3 regions of the Roseiflexus sp. RS-1 genome follow, and region 1 is predicted to be linked to each of the others. Evidence: riboswitches for the same ligand, from Rfam matches in the RefSeq annotation. Region 1 holds a riboswitch; each other region holds the start of a gene.
The links. A riboswitch is a leader RNA that binds a small molecule or an ion and turns the genes downstream of it on or off. The one in region 1 is predicted to bind cobalamin.

Region 1 (6,595 bases):
AAGGTGGCATGATGACAACAGTCGAGATGTTTATCAATCAGGCGCCATTCCGTTATCCGTCGCCAATCGAGACGGAACTGAACCATCTGGCGGAACTGTTCGCGCAAACGCCTGCTCTGGCAGTGTATCCGTCGCGCTGGCTGGCGATCCAGGCGCTTGAAGGAGACGAGTCGCTGCTGAACGACATCCGTGAACTTGGCGGTCCTGCGGTTGCTGCGGCGCTGGATGCGAGCCTGGAACGACTGCACGCGATCTACGGCGATGATCTGGATGTTGCTCTTGTTGACCAGCGGTATCGTTTTGTCCACACAATCGCCACGCAGGCGGTGCGTCGTCCGGTTGAGGCGCCGGTGACTCTCTCCGATCGCATCGACCGTGTGGTGACGCATCGCTGGCTGGGCATCCCGATTTTCCTGGCGGTGATGTGGGTGGTGTTCAAGTTGACCACCGACGTTGCTGCGCCGTTTGTGGACTGGCTCGACGGTGTGTTGAGCGGTCCGGTCAGTCGCTGGACGGTTGCGCTGCTGGCGATGGTCGGCGCCGATGGCGGGTGGGTCGAGTCGCTGCTGGTCGATGGCGTCATCGCTGGCGTCGGTGGGGTGCTGGCATTCGTGCCGGTGCTGCTGTCGCTCTATTTTGCTCTCGCGCTGCTGGAAGACTCCGGGTACATGGCGCGCGCGGCGTTCGTGATGGACCGGTTGATGCGCGCGCTCGGTCTGCATGGCAAGAGTTTTCTGCCGATGATCGTCGGGTTTGGATGCTCGGTGCCGGCAATCTATGCTACCCGGACGCTCGATAGTCGTCGTGACCGGATACTGACCGGTCTGCTGGTTCCGTTTATGAGTTGCAGCGCGCGTCTGCCGGTGTATGTGCTGATTGCGATGGTCTTTTTCCCCGCCTCTGCAGGTCAGGTGATCTTCGGGTTGTATCTCACCGGCATTGTGGTGGCGGTTGGAATGGGCGCGTTGCTGCGGCAGACGCTGTTCCGCCGCGAGCCGCAGGCGCCGTTCGTTCTGGAATTGCCGCCGTACCGGATGCCGACGTTGCGCGGCGTCTGGCGGCAGATGTGGGAGCGCACGTCGTCCTTTGTGCGCAAGGCGGGAACGATTATTCTGGCAACCAGTATCGTCGTCTGGTTGTTGCTCGCCATGCCGATCGGTGAGGGATCGTTCGCCGAAACGCCAGTCGATCAGAGCGCGTTTGCTGCCGTTGCGAACGCAGCAACGCCGGTGTTTGCGCCGCTTGGTTTTGGGCGCTGGGAAACGAGTGGCGCGCTGGTGACCGGTCTGATCGCCAAGGAAGTGGTTGTCGGCACGCTGATGCAGGTCTATGGCGGCGCTGTGGAGGAGGACGGCGCTCCAGGCGACGAACCGGCGACGCTCGCCGATGATCTGAGCGGCATCGTCAATAGTTTCGGTGCAGCTGTCGCCGATGCGCTGCGCGCCCTGCCGGGGATCGTCGGCATCAACCTGGTCGAGGCGGAGGAAGAACCTGTAGCGGAAGGACTGGCAGCCGCCATCCGAACCGGCTTCGCAGCGAGCAGCGGCGGCCACAGCACACTGGCGGCGCTGGCATTCCTGGTCTTCGTGCTGCTCTACACCCCGTGCGTCGCGGCGCTCGCGGCAAACCGGCACGAATTTGGCACACCCTGGATGCTGGTCAGTCTGCTGGGGCAGTTCGCCATCGCGTGGCTCGCGGCGTTCCTTGTGTTCCAGGGCGGGGTGCTGCTGGGGATGCAGGGGTGAGGGGATGAGGCGCGAGGCGCGAGGCGAGAGGGGTTGAAGGTTGAACGTTGCACGTTGAACGGTGGACGACAACGTGTAGGGGCGAGAGGGGATGAGGCGAGGGGGACGAGGCGAGGCGCCCAGGAGCACATTGCAGGTTACAGGTGAACAAGGATGCTCTACCAGATTCTCGAAGCGCTTGAAGCGGCAAACGGTCCAGTGTCGCTCGATGAATTGAGTCGGCAGTTGCAGATCGAACCGGGCGCGCTCGAAGGCATGATCGCATTCTGGGTGCGCAAGGGTCGTCTGAAGGATACTGCGGTCAGCGGATGCGCTGGCAGCAGGCGCGGGTGCACCTGCGGCGCATATCCGAAGGGTTGCGTCTTCAGCACTGCCGGTCCGCGCGTCATTGTGCTGAACGACTCGTGAGCGGCGGGTAACTGTTTACACCTGGGGGAACACACGCGCGAAGCGAGGGCGTACCGCCCTCGTCGCGGCTACGAGGGCAAGATGCCCTCGCTCCCATTTGAAGCCGAATCGCGTTCGTTCGTTGCACAGCCTGGCAGTCGGGTTGTGCTATAATAGCTCCGCACGCGACTCTGGAACACAATACGGTGTCTATCTCGCCGGACATAGTGGCGGAGTCAGTGCATGTGCACCTGTCCAATGCAACGACCGTCGCGGTGACCCGCAGGGCCCGGATGCCAGGGCGTAAAGGTGGAAGCTGGTGCAAGTCCAGCGCTGTGCCGCAACTGTAACCGGTTCGTAGTGCCGGAAGCCAGGATGCCTGCCGCGATGTATGTTGTTCAGCCCTTCTCGAGCCAGGGAGGGTGAACAGAATGCGCGTTCCTTTTGGATCGCATTGTACTCTGTCGCCCCGGTTCTCGAAAGAGGCCGGGGTTTTTGGTTGGATGGCACATGTGCATACTTGCCCTGTGATGGCGTTGCACCAGGAGAACAGCGAGACGCATTCGTGTGTATGCTGAGGGATTCACAAATTCGCGAATTGGTTGAAAGGTTTGCACGATGACTTCTGAAGAACACCTGAGTCAGCAGACCCCAGAAGCTGCAAACGATGCTTCGAACGGTGATGAGCAGACCGACACATCAACCGGCGCGGCGCAGAGTCCCGGCTCAACGCCCGAAGCACAGGAGCGGCGAGAGGCTGCGCGCGCCAATCGTGTGCAGAAGGGGCTGGTCATTGTCAATACCGGGAATGGCAAGGGAAAAACAACCGCAGCGCTGGGCATCCTGCTGCGCGCGTGGGGCCGCGATATGCGCGTGGGAGGAATTCAGTTCTTGAAGCACGAAAACGCGAACTATGGCGAACTGCGCGCACTGAAGCGCATGGGGATCGAACTGACGCCAATGGGAGACGGCTTCACCTGGACGAGCCGTGATCTCGATGAAACCCAGGCAAAGGCGGTCCATGGCTGGGAAACAGCAAAAGCGCGGATCGTCAGCGGTGCGTATGACATTTTCCTGCTGGACGAATTCACGTATGTGCTGAACTACGGTTGGGTTGATACGACCGACGTGATCGACTGGTTGCGTCAGCACAAGCCGCCGATGCTCCACCTGATCATCACCGGGCGGAACGCGCCGCAGGCGCTGATCGATTTTGCCGATCTGGTGACAGAGATGCGCGAGGTGAAGCATCCGTTCCGTGATCAGGGCATCCGGGCGCAAAAGGGCGTGGAGTACTGACACGGGCGTGGCGGCGCTCCGGACAGGTCGCGTCTTTATGGCGGGTGAAGCGTTGCCGACCGGTTGTTGCCTGTGATCTGCTGAAGGAAGGCGCATGGCAGAACGGCTCAAACGCAACATGGTTCAGCGCATCGATGGGCGGATGGTCAATGCCGGCGCGCGCCGCGGCATGCTGATCGTCTGCGCAACCGGGTGCTGCTGTGGTCATACCGAACGCGGCTTCGCCCCCGTTCCAACCTGGCGCTACCACCATGAGTGGGAGCGCCGCAAACTGCGCAATCAGGTGCATTTGAGCCAGGGCGGATGTCTGGGTCCGTGCCCGCTTGCGAATGTCGCGCTCTTGATCCTCGATGGTCGCCCCTACTGGTTTCATTCGCTCAACGATGAGGCGCTCGTTCCCGTGCTCTACGATTACATCGAGGCGCTGCTCGCCGCCGACCATGATCTTGCGCCGCCGCCTGCGCTGGCGCCGCTGATGTTCAACGGTTTCGCCTGGGATGGCGGTGGTTCACTCACGCAACGCCACGAGCCGCTGCCAGCCATGATCGGCGATGGGATTCTGGTGCTCAGCCAGGCGGATACCGACCTCCTGGCGCTCGAACAGGCGCGTGCGCTGCTGCCCGATGGGTTTGCACCGCTGCGGGCGGCGCACGTCGGGCGCCTGGCGGATGACACGGCAGTTGATCGCCTCCTGCGCGAAGCCCTGCCAGGTGTGGCGGTCGTTGTCGCGCGTCTCCATAGCGCCAGCGCATTTGCGTATGGCCTGGAGCGACTCCAGGAGTGGGCTGCGACAACCGGCGGCTTTTTGCTCTGTATTCCCGCCGTCGAAGCGCTCGACCCGGATCTGATGGCGCGTTCGACGGTCGGCGTGCCGCTTGCGTTGCTCGTCAGCGCCTACTTCCAGTACGGCGGACCGGCGAACCTCGCCAGCGGGCTTCAGTGTCTCAGCGATCACCTCCTGCTGAGCGGGTGGGGGTATGAGGCGCCGGTGGAACTGCCGATGCACGGCGTCTACACACCGACCTTATCGTCGTGCTGCGCTGATGCGCCTGATGACAAACGTCCGGTTGCCGGAGTGCTCTTCTACCGGGCGCACCTGTTGAGCGGCAATACCGCATTTATCGACACGCTGATCACAGCGCTCCACAACCAGGGAATGCGCGTTTGCGCCGTATATACCCAATCGCTCAAGGATGCGGCTGGTGGTCGTGGTCCCGAAGCGCTGCGGGCGCTTACCGACGCGGGACCGGTGGACGTCGTGATCAGTACGCTGAGTTTTGCGCTTGGCGAAACCGATCCTCACCCCTTTGCGACCCTCGACGTTCCGGTGATCCAGGCGCTGGTGAGCAGCACATCACGCGACGAGTGGCTGCGCAACGGTCGGGGGCTTGGTCCGCTCGACACGGCGATGAATGTGGCGATCCCGGAGTTCGACGGGCGGATCATCGGTGTGCCGGTCGCATTCAAAGAGCAGCAAGGTGAAGCACCGGCGCGCTCGGTCGCCGACGAAGAGCGGATGGAGCGCCTCGCGGGGCTTGCCCGTCGCCTCGCGCGGCTGCGCCACAAACCGAACGCGGAGAAACGGATCGCCTTCATTTTTACCAACAGCAGCGCCAAAGCGCAGCGCATCGGCAACGCGGTCGGTCTTGACGCACCTGCTTCGCTGATGCGCATCCTCCGGGCAATGCAGGCTGCCGGTTACCGGACAGGCGATCCGCCCGATTCTGGCGACCGGTTGATTGCCGACCTGATTGCGCGCTGTTCCTACGATGAAACCTGGTTGACGACCGAACAACTGATCCGGGCGTACCGTATTCCCGGCGCGCAGTACGCACGCTGGTTCGCCGACCTGCCAGGTGCGCTCCAGGACGCGATGATCCGGCAGTGGGGTCAACCGCCGGGCGCGGCGTATGTCCACAACGGCGATCTGGCGCTTGCCGGGCTGGAGTACGGCAATGTGTTCGTGGCGCTGCAACCGCCGCGCGGTTACGACATGGATCCAAACGCGATCTACCATCGCCCTGATCTGCCGCCGCCGCACAATTACTACGCCCTCTACCGCTGGTTGCGCGATGAGTGGCAGGCGGATGCGATCGTGCATCTCGGCAAGCATGGCACGCTTGAATGGTTGCCGGGCAAAGGTGTGGGACTGAGCGCAACATGCTTCCCCGATCAGTTTCTCGGCGATCTGCCGCTCATCTATCCCTTCATCATCAATGACCCCGGCGAAGGGACGCAGGCGAAGCGCCGGGCGCACGCCGTCATTGTCGATCATCTGACCCCGCCGATGACCAGCGCCGGGGCGTATGGCGATCTGGTGGAACTGGCGCACCTGGTCGATGAATACTACCGCACCGAGCATCTCGATCCGGGGAAACTGCCGCTGCTCCAGCGCCAGATCTGGGAGGTGTTGCAGCGCTCGCACCTGGATGACGACCTGCGCTACATCGCGCAGGCAGACCATGGCGACCACCGGCACGAGTGGGACGGCAGTTTTCTCGAAGACGGCACGCCGACCATGCTGGCGGAGATGGAGGGGCGTGAGGTAGCGCATTTGCTGGAAGATATCGAGGGGTATCTGTGCGAACTCACCGGTGCTCAGATCCGCGATGGGTTGCACATTCTCGGCGAAATGCCAGCCGGTGAGCAGTTGGTGGAACTGATCTATCACCTGCTGCGTTTGCCGAACCTGGATGCCCCCAGTTTGCCGGAGAGCGTCGCCGCAGCGCTGGGCGAAGACTGGAACGCCCTGCGGGAGCGTCCCGGCGCGCGGCGGGAACGGATCGAGGGTGCGTCGGAAGACGGCGCCGGTGCAGTATTCCAGACGAATGCCGACGTGATTGCGCATATCGAGGCGTTGAGCAAAGAGTTGCTGCGACGTCTGGAAGCGCTCGACTGGCATTCTGAAGCGATTGAGCGGGTGATTGCAAATATAGACCGGTATTCGTCCTCATGCCGTGGGGCTGAAACCCCCGGCTATACAATGCAAAGCCCGCCTGCGCGGGCTATCCCCGATTTAGGGACTCACTATTCCGGTCAACCGGGCGCGCGCATCGCTGCGGCGTTGCGGTATGCGTGCGATACACTCGTGCCGAATCTGCGGCGGAGTGCGCATGATGAGATCGCGCACCTGCTCGCCGCTCTGGAGGGGCGTTTTGTGCCGC
Region 2 (6,595 bases), 2.6 Mb from region 1:
TGTATGTCACCGCGATCCGCAGTGTTGCCGATGTACCGGTGCAGTTCGAGCAGCTTGCCGCCGTCCTGGGGGCGAGCGATCAGGCAGCGCCAGGTCTTGCGGCGTTGCGCCAGGCGCTGAAGGCGACGGATCGGCGCCCGACGCGACGGATTCCGACGCTCACCTTCATCTGGCGCGACCCGTGGATGGCAGTGGGCGCGGAGACTTATGCGGGCGATCTGCTGGAACGGTGCGGCGCGGAGAACCTGGGACGTCGCCTGCCGGGGCGATACCCGCGCGCTCCGCTGGAAACATTCATGCGCCTGCAGCCGGAGGTGATTCTGCTGCCGGATGAACCGTATGCGTTCAGCCAGCGTGATTTTGACGCATTTGAGGTATATCATGATGTTCCGGCAGTCCGTGATGGGCGTGTCCTGCTGTGCGACGGTATGGCGCTGACCTGGCCCGGTTTGCGCGCCCTTGCAGCGTTGCGCGACATTGCTGCCCTGATCGATCCTGACACACGCGGTTGCGATGCGCCGGATTGACGCCTTCAGCAGGACCGGCTCAACCGTGGAACATCGTCTTGCCGCTCCGGTCTCTGGGATCGGGCGGCAACCCCAGATAACGCTGCCGCAGATCATCCCACAGCGCCAGGCGTGACCAATCGGGTTGCTTGAGGAAGCGCATATCGTCTGACAGAAATGGATTGGGCAGGAAGATGTAGATCTGGTTTTCGTCTTTGCCATTGAAGAGGCGGAATCCCCAGCTCCCTACTGTGCCATCGGGGTTGAGCCGACGGTAGAACTCAGCGCGCGCGGTGCGACGGTGGCGCGCGAGTTCCGGATCGACCGGCTTGTTTTTGCTGCCTTTGTGCTCGCCGATGCAGATGTGGAAGTGCCACGCGCCAAAGTCGACGGTCAGGTAGCCATCGAGCATGCCGATCTTTGTCGGCGGCGCTGTGGCTTTGATCTCGAACACCGATCCCTGGATGAGCGGACCGAAGTGGATCTTGTCCCAGTGATCGCGGAAGAATTCGGTCATCAGCGCGACCAGGGTCTCTTCTTTCGGTTCCAGCGGAAAGATTTCGAGTGTTCCGTTGCCAGGCTCTTCGACGATCCGCGGCTCAAGCGCAGCAGTCATGCCCCCCTCCTTACATGCGTGTTGCGGGAATGCCTGAAGCAGTCCCGCGAATAATCCAGCGTTGACCGATCATTGAGAGTATGCGCTACCCCTCAATGCGACGCACCAGCGCGACCAGATCGCGCAGCGTCTGAACGTGCTGCGGTGCGTCGCCGTTCCTCCGCACTTCCCAACACGGTTGATACCCGTCGCCGGTGACTGTGATACGTAATTCGACTGGCTCATCAGGGGTGACCGCTGCATAGCCAGCACGTTCGAGGGCGCGGGCAGTCCACTCGCGCACCACCCCATCGCCCATCAGCGCGATACGACGCTGGGTTGGCGGATGGATGCGGAAGTGCCCCTCATGGCGGTCGAAACTGATCCCTTCGGTGGCGAAGGTCGCCTCAAATGCTCCGCCGAGCACCAGGTCTTCCGGGGCGCCGGCATGCACGCCGCCGCCAGGCGCCATGAGCCAGAGGAGATCAGCGCTGCGCAGCGCCAGGTCGAGGTCGTGGGTCGAAAGGATCATCGCCCGCTGTGTTTCGTGCGCCAGGCGACGCAGCAGGCGCATGATCTCGACTCGTCGCGGCAGGTCAAGGAAGGCGGTCGGCTCATCGAGCACCACGACCAGCGGTTCCTGCGCCAGGGCGCGCGCCACCATCACCCGTTGCCGTTCGCCGTCGCTCAGTTCGTGCACCAGTCGTCCCGCCAGGTTGACCGCATTGACTGCCTCGAGCGCCTGCCGCACGATCGCCTCATCATGCGGCGTCAGGCGTCCGGTCCAGTCGGTATGCGGGTGACGCCCCAGGGCAACCAGCGCGTAGACGGTCAGTTGCCCGACCTCGACGCGCTCGGTCAGCACCACGCTCACACGGCGGGCGATCTCACGAGCGCTCAGCGTGGAGAGATCGACGCCATCGAGCCATACCCGTCCATCCAGTGGCGGTTGCATCCCCACCAGCGTGCGCAGCAGGGTTGACTTTCCCACGCCGTTGGGTCCCAACAGGCAGACGACTTCACCCGCGTGGAGGGTCAGGTTCAGGTTGCTGGCAACGATCCGTCGTGGACCACGGCGAGGGGCATAGCCAATGCTCAGGTGTTCGGTTGCAAGAATCGCTCTGCTCATACGCCAAATGTTCCTCTTTCGACACCGCGTCGCAGCAAGATCCAGATGACCGTCGGCGCGCCGATGAGTGCAGTGATGGCATTCAGCGGCAGCACAACACTCATCCCCGGCGCCTGCGCGAACAGGTCTGCAAGCAGCGCAGTCGTCGCACCGACCAGAATGCAGGCGGGGATCAGCAGCCGGTGATCGGCGCTGCGCAGCAGCGCCCGGCAGAGGTGCGGAATGGCGATGCCGAGGAAGGCGATCGGTCCGCAGAATGCTGTCACTGCCCCGGCGAGCAGGGCGCTGCTGGCGACAATGCCGGTCCGCGCCCGTCGGATGTCCACCCCCAGGCTGCGGGCGTATGCTTCGCCAAGCAGGAGCGCATTGAGCGATTTCGTGAGGATGAGCGCCAGCAGTAGCCCGATGCCCACGACGGGCGCAAGCACGTGCATCCGACTCCAGGTGACCCCGCCAAAACTGCCGAAACCCCACGCGATATACGCCTGAATGCGTTCCGCAATGCTGAAGTAGAGCAACAGGCTGACAATCGCGCCGGCGATGTAGCCGATCATCAATCCCAGAATAAGCAGCGTCACGCTGTTCTGCACCCGCTGCGCCAGCGTCAGCACCAGCGCCAGCACTGCACCGGCGCCAATGCTCGCGGCGGCTGCCAGACTCAGATTGCCGATCAGACCGGTGACTGCAAGCAGGGTGGTGTTGGCGACGCCGACGCTCAACACCACCAGCGCGACTCCCAGGCTGGCGCCGGAACTGACGCCGAGCACGAATGGATCTGCCAGCGGGTTGCGGAACAGGGTCTGCATCTGCAACCCGCTGACGCCGAGCGCTGCGCCGGCCAGCGCTGCCGTCAACGCCTTCGGCAGGCGAAAATCGTAGATGATGGTTGTCCAGCTGGCGCGCTCAGCCTGCCCGCCGAGCAGGATCGTCAGCACCTGTTCCAGAGGGATGCGCACCGACCCGAAACTCAGGCTGAGCAGGAACGCCAGGATCATAACGCCGCACATCGCCGCCAACGCCAGCGGACGCAATCCCAGACGGGGCCAGGACGCAATCGGCGTCGGCGTGACCGGTTCCCGGAACGTGTCTGTTATGCTGCGTTTCTGTGCCATCTTCAATGTCTGCCTCAGCGCGACTCCGTCTCGTCGGTAAACAATCGGTGAAAGATATACTCCTCGACGGGTCTGTTCTGTTCCAGATGCTCGTGTACAATCCGTTCAAGCGCCCCTTCATCGACGTGGTGGTACCAGATGCCATCGGGGTAAACAACGGCGATTGGACCACCGGAGCAGACACCCAGGCAGGGTGTCGTGCCCCGTTTGACCCGACACGGATTCTCATAGCGCCCCAGCGGACCGAGCAGGCGTGCCAGAAGCGCATACAGATGGATAGCCTGCCCCTGCGGATCGCAGAAGCGTCCGGTGCAGATGAAGATGTGGCGCGCATACCGGTTCATATGGGGCTTCTGCATGCGATCCTCTATGGTGTCAGTTGCTGGTAGAAATACAACTCGTGGTCTGGCAACAGTTCCGGATGGAAAATCTTGATCAGGTCCGCCAGCACCAGGTGCGGGTTCGTTACGCCGGTTTCCCAGTAGTCGTTGCCGCCGTTCTCGTTGAGGCGCTTGTTGTTGTTGAAGACGTTGCCGTTCTGGAAGGCGGCGAACCCGGTGAGGCGCTCATCTGCCGCCTTGATTTCGGACAGACTCTTCCATGAACCCGGATTCAGCCAGAAATCGGCATTGCGGGCACGCTCGAACACCTCTTCAAAACTCAGCGGCTGGCTCCCGGTTGAGGTGTCATCCGCCCAGAGGTAGTCGGCGCCGGCGTCAGCCAGCAGTTGGGCGACGTAGCTTCTGCCCCCCGGCATATACCACGTCCCCTGGAACGGCGCATCGCCGAACACCGTCGGTCTGGTTGCAACGTTGCGCGCTTTCGCGGCTATCTCCTTGTAGCGGCTCACAATCGTGTTGTAGACCTCAGTCGCCTTTGCTTCCCGGTTGAAGAATGCCGCCGTGAACTTGATCCACTCGGCGCGTCCCAGGGGCGACGTTTCCATGTACTCGCTGTTCAGCACGACCTTCAGGTTGGCTTCGAGCAATTTGGGGTGAGCATCGTATTCCGGATTGCCGACGCCATAGGTCATGATCAGGTCTGGCTGCAGGTCAAGCGCCTGTTCGACGTTGACCTGCCCGCCGCCGCCGATCTCGACGAGTTCGCCGGCTTCGATCTTCTTGCGCACATCGGGGTTGTTGATGTACAGGAAACTATCAACGCCGACCAGTGTATCGAGCACGCCCAGTTCGCTGAGATGCGGCAAATGCGTGGTGGACATGGTGATGATGCTGTTCACCGGAACTTCGATCACCAGCGCATCACCCGTCTCCGTCGGCGGGGGTGTGCCGCATTGCACCAGGACGTAGCGGAACTGCACATCGGCGTTGCGCCAGGGGTTGAGCACGGTAATGACTTTGTAGTTGTTGAAGTACTCGATTGTCCAGCCAACCGAATCGCTCAGGGTGACTTTTTCGGGGAAGTAGTCAATTTCTGGATCGTAGTCGGTGACGCATCCTTCGGTCAGATTTGCAGCTGGCGCTGATGGCGCCGCAACGGTTGGCGCTGCTGTGGGTTCAGCCGGTGGTGCAGCGGTTGGTGCGATGGTTGGCGCGCTCGTCGGCGCCTGAAGTGCATTTGTTGGTGTTGGCGCTGCGGTTTGCTGACCGCTGCACGCGATCAGCGCCGTCGCCAGCAGCAAGAGAGTTATCCAGCGGGATACTCGTTGCATGTGCTTCCTCCACACGGGTTTCAGCAAACCGGTTCTACCGTCCGCCAATGGGTACAGAACACACGGGCAACGTCCGGAAACGCGCTCATCTGCGACTCCGGCGCTCATCTCGTGAGGCGTTGCGATCTGATACGCCGATCAGTCGCCAGAGCCATGCACATCTGGCATGCTCGTGGTGCAACTGTTCTATCAGCGTCCAGGCATACGATGTGGGCAGCCATCCGAGCAGCGCCAGGTCTTGTTCGATGCGCAGCAGACGTTCCTGGCAGTGTGCGAGTTCGCGGTGCAGGTCATCGTCGTCGTTCTCACTCACAGGCGTGAAACCTCCGCTTGCGCGACGCAGACGGCGCTCCGCACCGGCATCGTTCCACTGCCCGTCAACGAACCGCCCCGGTCTCTTCCGAGAACCGGGGCGACATGACCTGCCCACTGTGCAGAGAAAGGGGCGTCAGGCATGTTCTCCTCCCTGGCTCGAGAAGGGTCGAACACATTCAACATCGCGGCAGGCGTCCTGGCTTCCGGTGATTGTCACCGGTTACAGTTGCGGCACAGCGCTGGACTTACACCAGCTTCCACCTTTACGCCCTGGCATCCGGGCCTGCGGGTCACCGCGATGGTATTCACTTGAGAAAGGTGTTGAGATAATAGCACATCTTCATCAGGTGTGCAAGTGAGGGTTCAAAACAGGGACAGTTGCTCGCCGTCATCGGTTGCGCTATCCCACGGCAGCGGCGGTACGCCGGGTGCGCCTTCAAGACGGCGTTGCAGCGCGCGACAGAGGAGTGGCGACTCGCGTTCTACAGGACAGTGCATAAAGAAAAAAACGGTCGTGCCTTCCGCGATCCACGTGCGCAATCGCGCTGCCCATTCGTCGAGCAGCGGATCGTTCCGTGCCACATCGGGATGGCCGATGTAGCGTATCAGTGTGAACGATGCGCTTCGGAGCGGGTGAAGCGGCACATCCGGCTTGTTGTCACGCGCGCGGCGCAGATCGTCATCCGCGCCGGGCAACGGTCCCAGGTCGAGCGGGCGCACATCCATCAACACTCTCCCGACGCCGTGACGTTCCAGCAACGCCATGAGCGCCGCTTCTTCCTGTGGGGTATACCAGTCGCTGTGGCGCACTTCGACAGCCAGCGGGATCGCGGGAGACCATGCCTGCAACCATGCGGCGAGATCGTCGATCTGGCGCGGTGTATAGCCTGGCGGAAGTTGCAGGAAGAACGGTCCCAGTCGCTCGCCGAGCGGCGCCATGCGTTGGACAAACGTCTCCGTCTCGCGCATCCGTGCCATCAGCGGTCCCTGGTGACTGACATCGCGCGGGAGTTTGAAGCAGAACCGGAACGATGGCGGTGTTTCGTCCGCCCATCGCCGTACCGTTTCGGCAGACGGCGTGGCGTAAAAGGTGGTATTGCCTTCAACGGTTGTCAGGCGTCGGCTGTAGAGGCGCAGATAGTCGGCGCTGCGCGCATTGCGGGGGAAGAGAACACCGCTCCAGGATGGGTGCGCCCAGACTGCGCAGCCGAGATAGAACCGTGGTTGGTCGCTGGTGGACGTCATACCTCACCATCCCGGCGGAGT
Region 3 (6,595 bases), 2.6 Mb from region 1:
ATGAAACGGGGGTCAGTCTGGCGGAACTGGCGCGCCTGGACACGATGGTGACGGTGGTTGACTCTTTCAATTTCCCACGCGATTTTTTCTCGACCGATGATCTGCGTGATCGCAATCTGTCCGCTGGCGAGGAGGATGAGCGGTCGGTGGTTGATCTGCTGATCGATCAGGTGGAGTTCGCCGATGTGCTGGTGTTGAACAAAGTCGATCTGGTCGATCCAGACGCGGTTGATCACCTGGAGGCGCTGCTGCGCAAACTCAACCCCGATGCGCGGATTGTGCGCACGAGTTTTGGGCGTGTGCCGTTGCACGAGATTCTGAACACCGGACGGTTCGATTTCGAACGTGCGGCGCAGGCGCCCGGCTGGCTCAAAGAATTGCGCGGCGAGCACACGCCGGAGACCGAGGAGTACGGTATTTCGAGTTTTGTCTACCGTGCGCGACGTCCATTCCACCCGCAGCGCTTCTGGGACCTGATCCACGATGCGTGGCCCGGCGTGTTGCGCTCGAAAGGTCTGATCTGGCTGGCGACGCGAATGCAGGTGAGCGGCATCTGGTCGCAGGCTGGAAATGCGTGTCGGGTTGAACCTGGCGGGATGTGGTGGGCGGCGTTGCTCGAGGACGAACTGCCCGATGACCCCGATGTAGAGGCGCAACTGGCGCAGGTGTGGCATAGCCGCTGGGGTGATCGACGGCAGGAACTGGTGCTGATTGGTCAGGATATGGACGAAGCTGCGCTCCGTGCCCGCCTCGACGCATGTTTGCTGACCGATGCAGAAATGGCGCTGGGACCGGAAGGTTGGGCGCAGTTTGAGGATCCGTTTGGTGTGTGGACGGTCTGGGAACTGGGATCTGGTGGTTAATTCGGAGAAGTCGTCTATCTGGAGGGAAGATATTCATGAAGGTTGCATACGTGTTCGCTACCGATATGTCGGCTACCTACAAACTGGGGAAGATGATCCTGCCGCAACTTGAACAGGGGGTTCACGGCGCGCAGGTGGTGGGGATGATGTTTTTCGACGACAATCTGTATGTATTACGTCGAGGTGATCCAATCGGTGAGCGCCTGGCGAAGATCGCAAAGGAGCAGAACATTCTGCTGATGGTGTGTGACCGGTGCGCCATCGAGCGCGACCTAGGTGAGGGCGATTTCACGCAGTGCGGCCTCGGGCAGGTGAGAGCGAAAGGACTGGTCGAGGGCGTGGTCGCCGGTTGTTTCCCGCAACTGTACGAAGCCTTGTCCGGCAATCCGCCGGATCAGGTGATTACGCTGTGAGGCGGGTGGGAGGACAAAATCGTTTCAGCCCTCATCTTCCGTCCCCTCCTGCGCTGCGGAATAGGGGTTCTGCGATAGATTTGCTGCACCATGGCACCCAAGAATCCGTGACACGAACCGATGTTCTGCTCGGCTTTAAACCTTACAAGAGCAGGTTCTTCCGGCAGGAGGGGCGGATTTGAGACTTGCCTTTCCGGTTGTGGTCATCCGTCTCGCTCCCGACGCCTTTCGTGAACAGGTTTCAACTAAGGTGATGGTATATCGTCTTGCCACGTGATCAATAAGTGAGTATCATGCTATTTGTACTAGATAAACCTTTCAAACGTCGCGGTGACCCGCAGGCCCGGATGCCAGGGCGTAAAGGTGGAAGCTGGTGCAAGTCCAGCGCTGTGCCGCAACTGTAACCGATCGTATCGTCGGAAGCCAGGATGCCTGCCGCGACACTGTGTGTTCGACCCTTCTCGAGCTAAGGAGGAGAACCATGTTCCAGTCCATATTCTCTGCATCATCCTGCGATAGTTATCGCGTTCCCTGGCATTCAGTATGTCACTGATCGCCGATCAGCAGTATCAGGCGTGGCTTGATCCTGGTGATGGCGTTTTGTTCGCTCACGAGGATTCGTGTGCGCTGGTGATCGTTCGAGGGGAGCGCATTATGTCTGATTCCCTGTTCGATTTCGCTGCCGTCTGGGCAGAGCGTATGTGGCGGCATCCTTCTGAACGGCTTGATCCGGCGAAGGATCGGGCGTTCTGGCAGGAGTATGCGGAGCGCTACGATGAGCGCGCCGGTGATACTGCTGCTATTGCGCAGACGCTGGCGATCATCGGCGACCTGCTGCACCCCGATGATACGCTGCTCGATGTGGGTGCGGGAACCGGGCGTTTCACGCTGCCCCTTGGAGCACGGGTGCGCCATGTGACCGCGCTGGATCAGTCGTCGGCAATGCTGCATGTGCTCAGGCGCAAGGCGTATGCGCGAGGAATCACGAATATCACGCTGCTCGAAGCCGACTGGCAGGATGCAGTGGTCGAACCGCACGATGTTGTACTTGCCGCCTGGTCGCTCTATCGCCTGGTTGATCTGCGTGCAACGCTGGAAAAGATGGTTACCGTTACGCGTCGCGCGTTGGTGATCGTCAGCGGCGTTGGCAGCAGTCCGCCACACCGTTCGCTGATCGAGGCGATCTGTGGGAAGTGGACGGAGTCGCTGGATCCGAATCACTTGTTGATTGCAGGAACACTCTGGCAGATGGGACTGCTGGCAGACGTGCGGGTTGTCAGTGAGACCCGTGAGATCGTCGGTTCGACGCCATACGCTGTTGCGCAACTGCTCGCGCCGGATGCATCTCCTGATGCGCTCGATGCTCTGGAGGAGGGCTTGCTGCCGCTTCTACAACGCTGCGAGAACGGATGGCGCTACGCTTATCCGCAGATGGTCGGCATCGTGGTGTGGCTTTCGGGCAGTACGCTGTCCGTGTCGGTTTAGTGCTGCATCATTGGATACATAAAGGAGGTTCACATGATTGCACGGTTGACGCTCCGCGACGTCGTCTTCCTCGCAGTTGTCGCCGCCTGTCTGCTCGCTGTCAGTTTCCTGGTTGTGCCGCTGGTTATCAGTCTTCCAATCCCTGGCATTCGTTCGCTGGCGCCCTCGCCTTTCTACGGTTTGCTGCTGGCAGTTGCGCTGCTCAAGGTGCGCCAGCCCGGTACACTGTTCGTTGTCGTGAGTCTCGTCGGTCTGGTGCTGTTGATGATGGCATGGGTGATGTTTGCGATCAATGTTATTGCGGGGGCGCTGGCAGAGCTTATTGTGCTTGCAGTGTTCCGATCCTATCAGCGCAATGAGGCGGTACTGCTGGCGGCTGGTCTGTATATGCCGCTGACCGTGCTGGTCGGTCTGGGTATCGGCGCGGTGGTTGGAGGTCCGACGATTGCGCGGTTCCTGATGAATCCGTGGCTGATTGTGCCGGTTCTGGGCGCAACGGCGCTCTTGAGTTTTATCGGCGCCTGGGCAGGGTTGCGTCTGGGGCAGGAGTTGCGGGTTGCGGGTGTGCTGCGGGCGTAAGGAAGGGCGTGTTCGATGTTCCAGCGACTATGGCTTGCATCCGTGGCGCAGCCGCTGCATCCGCTGCTCAGCGTCGCCTGTGCGGCGGTTGCGCTGACGTTTGGGTTGCTGCTGCGCGATGCAACCACGCTACTGACGTTTGTTGCGGGGTTGGGGTTGATCTTCATGATGGTTGGCTACGGAGTGTTGTTAGCCCGTATTGCGCGGATCGTCATCCCGCTGGCGGCGCTGATCGGTGTACTGGCTGCACTGTTCGGCGGCGGAGTGTCTGGTGGTCTGATGACGTTCGGTAGGATCAGTCTGCTCGGTTTGACGATTGCGTTTGCCTGGACGATCGATCCGACGCAACTGGCGCGCGCATTGCGGCAGGCGGGCGCGCCGCCGCTTGTTGCCCTGAGTCTGCTCATTACGGTACGCTCGATTCCGACACTTGTCGGCGAGGCGGTGCGCATCCGTGATGCGATGCGGGTGCGCGGATTGTCGCTGCGACATACGCCGCTTCGTATTCTCTATCGCGCGCTGGTTGTGCCGCTTCTGATCCGGGTCCTGACCCTATCGGAGAGTCTGGCGCTGGCGCTGGAAACGCGCGCATTTACCGGCGATCCATGCGCGACGATCTATCGTCCGGTCGCCCTGCACGGGCGCGATTACGCAACACTGGCGCTGATGGTGATCCTGATGAGCGGAGTGGCAGGCGCACAATGGCTCTTCAACTGACCATTTCTCATCTTCGTTTTCGCTACGCAACGGCAAGCGAGTGGGTGCTTCAGGATGTGAGTCTTGATCTGCGCGGCGGTGAGTTTGTTGTGATTGCGGGAACGAGTGGCGCTGGAAAATCGACACTTCTCAACTGTGTCAACGGCAGTGTGGTCGTTTACGGTGAGATGCATGGACAGATCGCACTCAACGGCGTCGCCCTCACCGGTCAACCCGTCGCGCAGATTGCCCGATCCATCAGTACGGTGGCACAGGACGCCGAGGGGCAGATTGTGACGTTGCGTGTGGAGGATGAGATCGCCTTCGGATGTGAGAACCTGGGTTTCACGCCTGAAGCGATTCAGCAGCGGATTACCCGCAGTTGCGCGCTTCTTGATCTCAATCCCGATCAGGCGACCTCCACGCTGTCCGGCGGTGGTCAGCAACGCCTGATCACTGCAGCGGCGCTGGCGATGGGAACGCACGTGATCCTGCTTGATGAGCCGCTTGCGAACCTTGATGCGGTTGGCACAGCGCGCCTGCTTGATACGCTGCGCGATCTGGCGTCGCACGGCGCACTCGTGATCGTCGCCGAGCATCGTCTCGATATCATTCTCCCATACGCCACACGCCTGATCTGGATCGAGGATGGGCGGGTGACGCTGGATCTGCCGCACGATGAGGCGCTACACTATGTCGAGCGTCTCATTCGCCACACGAACATTGTCTCTGCTTCCAACCGGCACATACCGTCGGACATAGCCATCGAACTGGATTCGGTAAGCGCCGGGTATGCTGCCGTACCGGTATTGCGTGACATCACGCTGACCGTGCGGCAAGGCGAGCAGATCGTTGTGCTCGGCGAAAACGGATGCGGCAAAACGACGTTGCTGCGCGTCATTGCGGGTTTGCTCAAGCCGCAGCAGGGGCAATTGCGCTACAGTCTGGATCGTCATCGACCGCTGCTGCGCCAGATCGGGTATGTGTTTCAGAATCCGAACAGTCAGTTGTTCATGGATAGTGTGCGCTCCGAGATAGCAGTGCAGGCGGAGAGTCCTGCGCTTGCAGAAGAGGTCATGGAGCGTTTCGGATTAATGCCGCTCGCCGGTCGTCACCCGCATGCGCTGAGCACCGGTCAGAAGCGATTGGTAGCAGTGGCGGCGATGGTCGCAATGCGCCCTGATATCCTGTTGCTCGATGAACCATCGGTCGGTCAGGATGCCGGAGGAGTCGAGCGTATGCTTGCGGCGCTCGGCGCATTACGGCAGCAGTGGGGATTGACGCTGATCGTGGTGACACACGACTGGCGGTGTGCCAGCGCCTTCGGCGAGCGGGTGATCTGGATCGAAAAGGGCGCCATTCACAGGGATGGCAATGCGTCGGTGTTGCCCGATTACTTTTTGCGCGCCTACCCATGCCGGGATGAGGTGAACAGATGAGCACGGTTACGATTATTTCCGTCAGCGCTGTCGGGTTGAGTCACATGCGGGCGTTGGGGCTGCGATCACCGTGGCGTGAGCGACTGAACCTGCGGTTGCAGTATATCGGGCGTGACGCTCTGCACCCTGCGGATTGGGAACCGATCATCGCAGCAATCCAGGGCGCCGATATCCTGTTGCTCGATTTGATGGGTGCACCCAAAGACCTGAGCAGCGCACTGGTTCAGCAGATTACCGGTTTTACCGGTCCTGTGGTCGTGCTCAATGGTGACAGTATGGCGAGCCGTGCTCTGACACGTCTGGGTGGATTTTCAATGGCGGGCATGGCAAAGGAGAGCGAAACAGGAGAACCGCCGTCGCTTGATGCAATCCAGCGCATGATGGCAATGATGGAGAAGGTTGGGACACTCCTGCCGGTTGGGAAATTGCGTGACATGCGCAACTATCTCTGGCTGGTCAGGTACTGGCAATTTGCCAACCCGGAGAATTGTGAACAGATGCTGCGCCTGCTAGCGCGCGATTATCTGGGGCAGGGCGATCTGCCAAAGCCGGAGCCGCCGCAAACCCTGGAGCAGGTTGCCATCTATGATCCTGTTGCGCATCGTATGTATCCCGATCTGCGCCGTTATCGCGCGGAGGTTCCTGCTCAGCCTCATCGACCGAATGTAGCGGTTCTTTTTCGAAATACCACCTATCCGGTTGACCTCTTTCCGATCGCCGGTCGGTTGTGTCAACGCCTGCAATCGGTCTGCAACGTTGTTCCAATTGCCATATCCCGCGCGGTTGGGAATGATCTGGAGCGCTTACGTGATCTTCTTGCAGCGGATGGTCAGCCGCAGGTCGATCTGATCATCAACCTGCTCGCCTTTCGGTTGGGGCAGGGACCAATGGGCGGCGATCCGGAAGGGGCGATAGCCCTGCTCCGTGCGCTCAATGTTCCGGTGCTGCATCCCTTTGTATTGACAAAGCGCAGCGTTGCCGACTGGCAGGCGGATGATCAGGGAGCGCAGGTGGGCGAGTTTCTGGTTTCGATCTTTCTCCCGGAACTCGATGGGTGTATTGAAACGTATCCGATTGGAGCGATGCAACCGAACGGGCTGGGTTTTGAAGAGGCGACCCT

Region 2: linked by a shared signal. The riboswitch ahead of ROSERS_RS15865 (hypothetical protein) and the one ahead of cobO (cob(I)yrinic acid a,c-diamide adenosyltransferase) in region 1 are both predicted to bind cobalamin.
Region 3: linked by a shared signal. The riboswitch ahead of ROSERS_RS24275 (class I SAM-dependent methyltransferase) and the one ahead of cobO (cob(I)yrinic acid a,c-diamide adenosyltransferase) in region 1 are both predicted to bind cobalamin.

Annotation. Positions count from the first base shown of each region.
Region 1 is NC_009523.1:688,837-695,431, forward strand. It holds gene ROSERS_RS02850 (FeoB small GTPase domain-containing protein) at 1-12, shown strand, start outside; gene feoB (ferrous iron transport protein B) at 9-1,745, shown strand; gene ROSERS_RS02860 (FeoC-like transcriptional regulator) at 1,899-2,153, shown strand; cobalamin riboswitch at 2,389-2,533, shown strand; gene cobO (cob(I)yrinic acid a,c-diamide adenosyltransferase) at 2,751-3,431, shown strand; gene cobN (cobaltochelatase subunit CobN) at 3,526-6,595, shown strand, end outside.
Region 2 is NC_009523.1:3,877,708-3,884,302, reverse strand. It holds gene ROSERS_RS15895 (helical backbone metal receptor) at 1-527, shown strand, start outside; gene ROSERS_RS15890 (DUF7676 family protein) at 547-1,122, opposite strand; gene ROSERS_RS15885 (ABC transporter ATP-binding protein) at 1,208-2,230, opposite strand; gene ROSERS_RS15880 (iron ABC transporter permease) at 2,227-3,342, opposite strand; gene ROSERS_RS15875 ((2Fe-2S) ferredoxin domain-containing protein) at 3,357-3,686, opposite strand; gene ROSERS_RS15870 (ABC transporter substrate-binding protein) at 3,710-5,014, opposite strand; gene ROSERS_RS15865 (hypothetical protein) at 5,100-5,327, opposite strand; cobalamin riboswitch at 5,499-5,642, opposite strand; gene ROSERS_RS15860 (DUF72 domain-containing protein) at 5,693-6,574, opposite strand; gene ROSERS_RS15855 (Asp-tRNA(Asn)/Glu-tRNA(Gln) amidotransferase GatCAB subunit A) at 6,578-6,595, opposite strand, start outside.
Region 3 is NC_009523.1:3,892,721-3,899,315, reverse strand. It holds gene zigA (zinc metallochaperone GTPase ZigA) at 1-863, shown strand, start outside; gene ROSERS_RS15960 (SaoD/DsrE family protein) at 899-1,276, shown strand; cobalamin riboswitch at 1,588-1,730, shown strand; gene ROSERS_RS24275 (class I SAM-dependent methyltransferase) at 1,820-2,761, shown strand; gene ROSERS_RS15950 (hypothetical protein) at 2,795-3,340, shown strand; gene ROSERS_RS15945 (energy-coupling factor transporter transmembrane component T family protein) at 3,356-4,057, shown strand; gene ROSERS_RS24270 (ABC transporter ATP-binding protein) at 4,042-5,475, shown strand; gene bchH (magnesium chelatase subunit H) at 5,472-6,595, shown strand, end outside.